2 linked regions of the Azospirillum brasilense genome follow. The protein of the gene in region 1 interacts with the protein of each later gene in a pairwise test. Links are inferred from orthologs where the notes say so. Each region holds a gene or a part of one and is shown in the gene's direction. Other genes may lie near its edges. The genes, in order: purT and AMK58_RS15555.

Region 1 (3,113 bases):
CGCAGCGACACGCGCATCCCCCTCACCGGCCCTCCGGGCCACCCTCTCCCCAGAGGGGAGAGGGTTACTTTGGCCACATGAAATAGCCTCGTCATCCAAAGCATGGGGCCTGCGCCCGCCACCGTCCATAGGGCAAGCGCGCCAAGCCGTCCCGCGAAGGTCACGCTTTGGCCACGGGCGGTCTCCCCATCCGAACGGATAGGGTGCCGCGGTCCGCTCACCACCACCGTGCCGCCCGATGACCGCATCCCCGCTCCGCCGCGTCCTCCTTCCCGCAGCCGCCCTGCTCGCGCTGTCCGGCTGCGCCGGGTTCGGTTCGGCGGTCACGGGGGTGACCACGGCGGGCGTGGCGGCGACGGTCGGGTCGGCCACCGGCAACCCGGTGCTGGGCATCATCGCCGGCGCCGGGGCCAGCTACGGCATCGACCAGGGCGTGAAATACGCGGAGCGGCGGATCACCGACAACGTCCACAACGCCGTCGCCCGCGCCGCCGGCCCGCTCGCCGTCGGGCAGGCAGCGACCTGGACGGTGGAGGAAAAGCTGCCGCTGAGCGGCAAGACCGGCACGGTGCAGGTGGCCCGCGGCTTCGGCGAGGCGATCCCCTGCAAAGACGTGGTCTTCACGCTCGACGACGCCCCGGACTTCAACGTCACCACCATCTGCCGGGCCAAGGACGGCCAGTGGCGCTGGGCGCTGGCGGAGCCCGCGACCCGGCGCTGGGGCAGCCTGCAATAGCGCCCGGTCCATGCGGCGTACGCATGCGTTCGGCCATGTACGCACGGCCCGCGTTGGGGTAAAGCTCCGCGGGCGTCTGCGTCATGGGAGTCCGCGCATGTTCACGGCCAAAATCCTTCTTCTCGGCTCGGGCGAACTCGGGAAGGAGTTCGTCATCGCCGCCAAGCGTCTCGGCTGCGAGGTCATCGCTTGCGACAGCTACGCCAACGCCCCGGCGATGCAAGTCGCCGACGCGGCGGAGGTCTTCTCCATGCTCGACGCGGACGCCCTGCGCGCGGCCATCGCCAAGCACACGCCCGACTTCATCGTGCCGGAGGTCGAGGCCATCCGCACCGAGGTGCTGCACGAGTTCGAGGATGCCGGGCTGACTGTCGTCCCCTCCGCCCGCGCCGCCACCATGACGATGAACCGCGACCGCATCCGCGAGGTTGCCGCGGTGGAGCTGGGCCTGCGCACCTCCAAGTACCGCTACGCCGAAAGCCTGGAGGAGGTGATCGCCGGGGCGGAGCACACCGGCCTGCCCTGCGTCATCAAGCCGGTCATGTCCTCCTCCGGCAAGGGGCAGAGCACCGTCCGCACCGCCGAGGAGCTTGAGGCCGCCTGGACCTATGCCGTCGCCAACATGCGCGGCGACCGCCGCAAGGTCATCGTCGAGGAGTTCGTGCCCTTCGAGTACGAGATCACCCTGCTGACCGTCCGCACCCGCGAGGGCATCCTGTTCTGCGAGCCGATCGGCCACCGGCAGGAGCGCGGCGACTATCAGGAATCCTGGCAGCCCGTGCCGATGCCCGCGGCGCTGCTCGACGACGCCAAGGACATGGCCGCCAAGGTCGTGGACAATCTCGGCGGCTACGGCATCTTCGGCGTGGAGTTCTTCGTCACCAAGGACGAGGTCGTCTTCTCCGAACTGTCGCCGCGCCCGCACGACACCGGCATGGTGACCCTGCTGTCGCAGAACCTGTCGGAGTTCGACCTGCACGCCCGCGCCATCCTCGGCCTGCCGATCCCGGCGATCCACGTCCGCGGCCCGGCCGCCTCCGCCGTCATCCTGGCCGACCGCGAGGCCGAGCGCTTCGCCATCGAAGGGCTGGCCGACGCCATGCGCGTCGGCAGCGCGGAGCATGACGTGGACGTCCGCCTGTTCGGCAAGCCGACGACCCGCAAGAACCGCCGTATGGGCGTGGCGCTCGCCGCCGGCACCGACACCGACGACGCGCGCGAGCGCGCGCTGAAGGCGGCCTCGGCGGTCAGCATCCGCTACGAGTAAGGTTACGGAGCCGGGCGCGACCGTCGGTCTCCGACGGCGCGGCCCGGCTGCGAACCACCGCTCAGCGCAGAGCCGCGCCGATCATCGGATAAAGAACGTAGATCCCGAAAAGCGCCGCCCCCAGCAGGGTGAGCAGACTCCGGAACCCCGCCCGCCAGCTGCCGTCCGCGCGGTGAAGGTCCAGGTAGTGGGTGAGAATCCGGTCGGCCTTGACGTTGGCCGCGGCGAGGACGAGTCCGACCCCGAGCGGGCCGAGACCGCCGGTGCCATGCCCCGCCCACATCGAGACGGCGGTGAGCAGCATCAGCACCACCCAGGTGCGTGTCAGGGTGGCCATCGCCTCACCTCAGCAGATAGACGATGGGGTAGAGCAGCACCCAGATCAGGTCCACCATGTGCCAGAAGGCGGCGCCGGTCTCCAGGTTCTCCAGACTGTCCCACCACGTGACGATGCCCAGGATGACGATCCCCGCGGCGACGTGCATCGCGTGGAAGCCGGTCAGCAGATAATAGAGCTGGAAGAAGCTGTTGGTCTCCAGCGTCAGGCCACGGCCGATCTTGTCGCCGTATTCGACCGCCTTGATGGCGAGGAACACACCGCCGAGGGCCATCGCGCCGAGCATCAGCGGGCGATGGGAAAGGCCCGAGGCCCGGCGCCGCAGGGCGACGGCGACCAGCCAGCCGCTCGTCACCAGGACCATGGTGTTCACGCCGCCGAGCAGACGGTCCAACTGAGCCTGCGAGGCGTCGAACGTCGCCGGGTCCAGCGCGCGCGTCACCGCGAAACCGATGAACATCGCCCCGAAGGCCGCCAGCTCCCCCAAGATGAGAATCCACATCATGGGGTTGCCGGGCAGGCTGGAGAGGGGCCCCCAGTCGGCGGCCTCCCCGTCCGCAACGTCCTCCGCGATGACGACCGTCGCCGGCGCGGCCGTTTCCGTCATGTCCGCTGTCCTTCCGGAAGTGATGACCGGACGGGACCATGGCGCGGGAGACGGACGCCGTCTTTGCCCGGGGGCAAACTCGCGGACCGTTGTTGATCAGGCAGCGCCGATCAGGTGACGCAGCTTACTGGTAACCGCCCTTGTCCGCGCGCTCCCGCGCGGCGTC
Region 2 (3,167 bases), on another replicon or contig:
TGGACGCGGTGGCATCGGGCCATTCGCGCAACGCCTTCTGCGCCGTGCGCCCGCCGGGGCACCATGCCGAGCATGACAAGGCTATGGGCTTCTGCCTGTTCAACAACGCCGCGGTCGGCGCCTACCACGCGCGGGCGGCGCATGGGCTGCAGCGGGTTGCGGTGATGGATTTCGACGTGCACCACGGCAACGGCACGCAGGACATTTTCCAGCGGGACCCGGACCTGCTCTATTGCTCCACCCACCAGTCGCCGCTCTATCCCGGCACGGGCGACGCGGGCGAGAAGGGCGAGTACGGCAACTGCGTCAACGCGCCGCTCGCCGCCATGTCCGGCTCGCCGGAGTTCCGGCACGCGATGACCCACATCATTCTGCCGGCCATCGACCATTTCAAACCGGACCTGTTGATCATCTCCGCCGGATTCGACGCTCATTCCCGCGACCCGCTGGCCGGGCTGCATTTGACCGATGACGACTTCGCCTGGGCCACCCGCAAGCTGGGCGATCTGGCCCGCACCCATTGCGGCGCCCGCATCGTGTCGGTTCTGGAGGGCGGCTACAACCTGCGCGCCCTGGCCACGGCCACCGCGGCGCATGTGCGCGAATTGATGTATTGCTGAGCTTTCCGATTCTTCCGGCCGATTCTTCCGGCTAGGCCCGTGGTGGGAGCGTGATACGCCCGCCGCGGGCCTTGCGCATTTGGGGGCTGAGCCATAATTTCGGTTCTCGGTCCCATCGCGGGCACCCCATCGTATGGATCATTGGCCGGATGGATCATGGCTGACCTCGCTAACATTCCCCCCGACATCGCCGCCCTCAGCTTCGAGGACGCGTTGGCCGAGCTTGAGCGCATCGTCCGCCAACTCGAGGACGGGCGCGGCAAGCTCGACGACGCGATCTCCTCCTACGAGCGCGGCACCGCGCTGAAGCGGCATTGCGAGGCGAAGCTGCGGGAGGCCCAGGCCAAGATCGACCGCATCACCGTTGCCGCCGATGGCACCCTCGGCACCGAACCCGCCCGGATCGACTGACGTGCAGACCGACCTCAAGACAGCCATGGCCGACATGGCCGCCGATGTGGAGCGTGCGATCCTGCACCTCCTGCCGACGACCGACCTCCCCGAATCGCGTGTGCTGGAGGCGATGCGCTACGGCTGCCTGAACGGCGGCAAGCGGCTGCGTCCCTTCCTGGTGTGCCAGTCCGCGGCGCTGTTCGGCGTCAACCCGGACTGCGCGCTGCGCGTCGCCGTGGCGGTGGAGTTCGTGCACAGCTACTCGCTGGTCCATGACGATCTGCCGGCGATGGACGACGGCGATCTGCGCCGCGGCCAGCCGACCGTGCATCGCAAGTTCGACGAGGCGACCGCCATCCTGGCCGGCGACGGGCTGCTGACCTACGCCTTCGAGGTGCTGGCTGACCCGGCGACCCACGAGGACCCGAACGTGCGCTGCCAGCTCGTGGCGGCGCTCGCCAAGGCGGCCGGGCCGCACGGCATGGTCGGCGGCCAGATGCTCGACCTGATCGCCGAGCACGAGACCTTCGACCTCGGCACGACGACGCGGCTCCAGCGCATGAAGACCGGCGACATGATCGCCTTCTCCTGCGAGGCCGGCGGCATCCTGGGCAAGGCCCCGCCGCCGCAGCGTCTCGCGCTGCGCGCCTACGCCCATGACCTGGGGCTGGCCTTCCAGATCGTCGACGACCTGCTGGACGTGGAAGGCACGGAGGCGGAGACCGGCAAGTCGGTCGGGCGCGACGCGGAGGCCGGAAAGTCGACCTTCGTGTCCATCCTCGGGCAGGACCGCGCCCGTTCGCAGGCCGCGATGCTGGCCGTGCAGGCCAAGGCGCACCTGGAGATCTTCGAGGGGCGCGCCGATATCCTCAAAGCGGTCGCCGACTTCGTCGTCGCGCGGCGGACCTGAACGGAGGACGTTTCCAACGTGACCCCCAACGACAAGACGCCGCTTCTCGACCTCGTCCGCACCCCCGCCGACCTGCGCGCGCTCAAGCCCGAACAGCTTCGGCAGGTGGCCGACGAACTGCGCACGGAAACCATCAGCGCGGTGTCGGTGACCGGCGGTCATTTGGGCGCCGGGCTGGGGGTGGTCGAACTGACCGTCGCCCTGCATTACGTGTTCCAGACCCCGGCCGACCGGCTGATCTGGGACGTCGGGCACCAGTGCTACCCGCACAAGATCCTGACCGGGCGCCGCGACCGCATCCGCACCCTGCGCACCGGCGGTGGCCTGTCGGGCTTCACCAACCGGTCGGAGAGCGAGTACGATCCGTTCGGCGCTGGCCACAGCTCCACCTCGATCTCCGCGGGTCTGGGCATGGCGGTGGCGCGCGACCAGCTGGGCCGCGACAACCATGTGGTCGCCGTGATCGGCGACGGCGCGATGAGCGCCGGCATGGCCTACGAGGCGATGAACAACGCCGGGTCGGCGAACAGCAAGCTGATCGTCATCCTGAACGACAACGACATGTCCATCGCTCCGCCGGTCGGCGCGATGAGCGCGTACCTGTCGCGGCTGATCTCGTCGAAGCCCTATCTCAGCCTGCGCCATCTGGCCAAGGACATCGCGGAGCAGCTGCCGCGGCCGCTGCGCACGGCGGCGCGGCGGGCGGAGGAGTACGCCCGTGGCATGGTCACCGGCGGCACGCTGTTCGAGGAGATGGGCTTCTACTACATCGGCCCGATCGACGGGCACAATCTGGACCATCTGCTGCCGGTCCTGCAGAACGTGCGCGACGCCGACGACGACAAGCCGGTCCTGATCCACGTCGTCACCAAGAAGGGCAAGGGCTACGGCCCCGCCGAGGCCTCGGCCGACAAGCTGCACGCGGTCGCCAAGTTCGACGTCGTCACCGGCGCCCAGTCCAAGCCGAAGTCCAACGCCCCGACCTACACCCGCGTCTTCGCCAACGCCCTGATCGCCGAGGCCGAGCGCGACTCTCGCGTCCTCGCCATCACCGCGGCCATGCCGTCGGGCACCGGGCTCGACCTGTTCGGCCAGCGCTTCCCCGACCGCTGCTTCGACGTCGGCATCGCCGAGCAGCACGCGGTGACCTTCGCCGCCGGTCTGGCGACGGAGGGCTTCAAGCCCTTCTGCGCGATCTACTCGACCTTCCTGCAGCGCGCGTATGACCAGGTGGTGCACGACGT

The links.
Region 2: the proteins of purT (region 1) and AMK58_RS15555 interact in binary tests that used the Escherichia coli proteins (3 or more experiments, as listed by UniProt). The link is inferred for Azospirillum brasilense from one-to-one orthologs.

What each region holds. Positions count from the first base shown.
Region 1 is NZ_CP012917.1:267,760-270,872, reverse strand. Bases 123-2,918 are described here. They hold purT (formate-dependent phosphoribosylglycinamide formyltransferase), read left to right. Parts: upstream 123-833; coding sequence 834-2,003; downstream 2,004-2,918. Other genes in these bases: AMK58_RS26105 (cytochrome c oxidase subunit 3 family protein), read right to left, coding at 2,345-2,918; AMK58_RS26110 (cytochrome C oxidase subunit IV family protein), read right to left, coding at 2,065-2,340; AMK58_RS26120 (hypothetical protein), read left to right, coding at 239-736. In the rest of the region: more of AMK58_RS26105, read right to left, coding at 2,919-2,947; AMK58_RS31010 (hypothetical protein), read right to left, coding at 3,072-3,113. UniProt on the Escherichia coli protein: Involved in the de novo purine biosynthesis. Catalyzes the transfer of formate to 5-phospho-ribosyl-glycinamide (GAR), producing 5-phospho-ribosyl-N-formylglycinamide (FGAR). Formate is provided by PurU via hydrolysis of 10-formyl-tetrahydrofolate.
Region 2 is NZ_CP012915.1:401,427-404,593, forward strand. The notes cover bases 140-2,989. They hold AMK58_RS15555 (polyprenyl synthetase family protein), read left to right. Parts: upstream 140-1,056; coding sequence 1,057-1,923; downstream 1,924-2,989. Other genes in these bases: AMK58_RS15545 (histone deacetylase family protein), read left to right, coding at 140-620; AMK58_RS15550 (exodeoxyribonuclease VII small subunit), read left to right, coding at 777-1,031; dxs (1-deoxy-D-xylulose-5-phosphate synthase), read left to right, coding at 1,942-2,989. Also shown: more of AMK58_RS15545, read left to right, coding at 1-139; more of dxs, read left to right, coding at 2,990-3,167.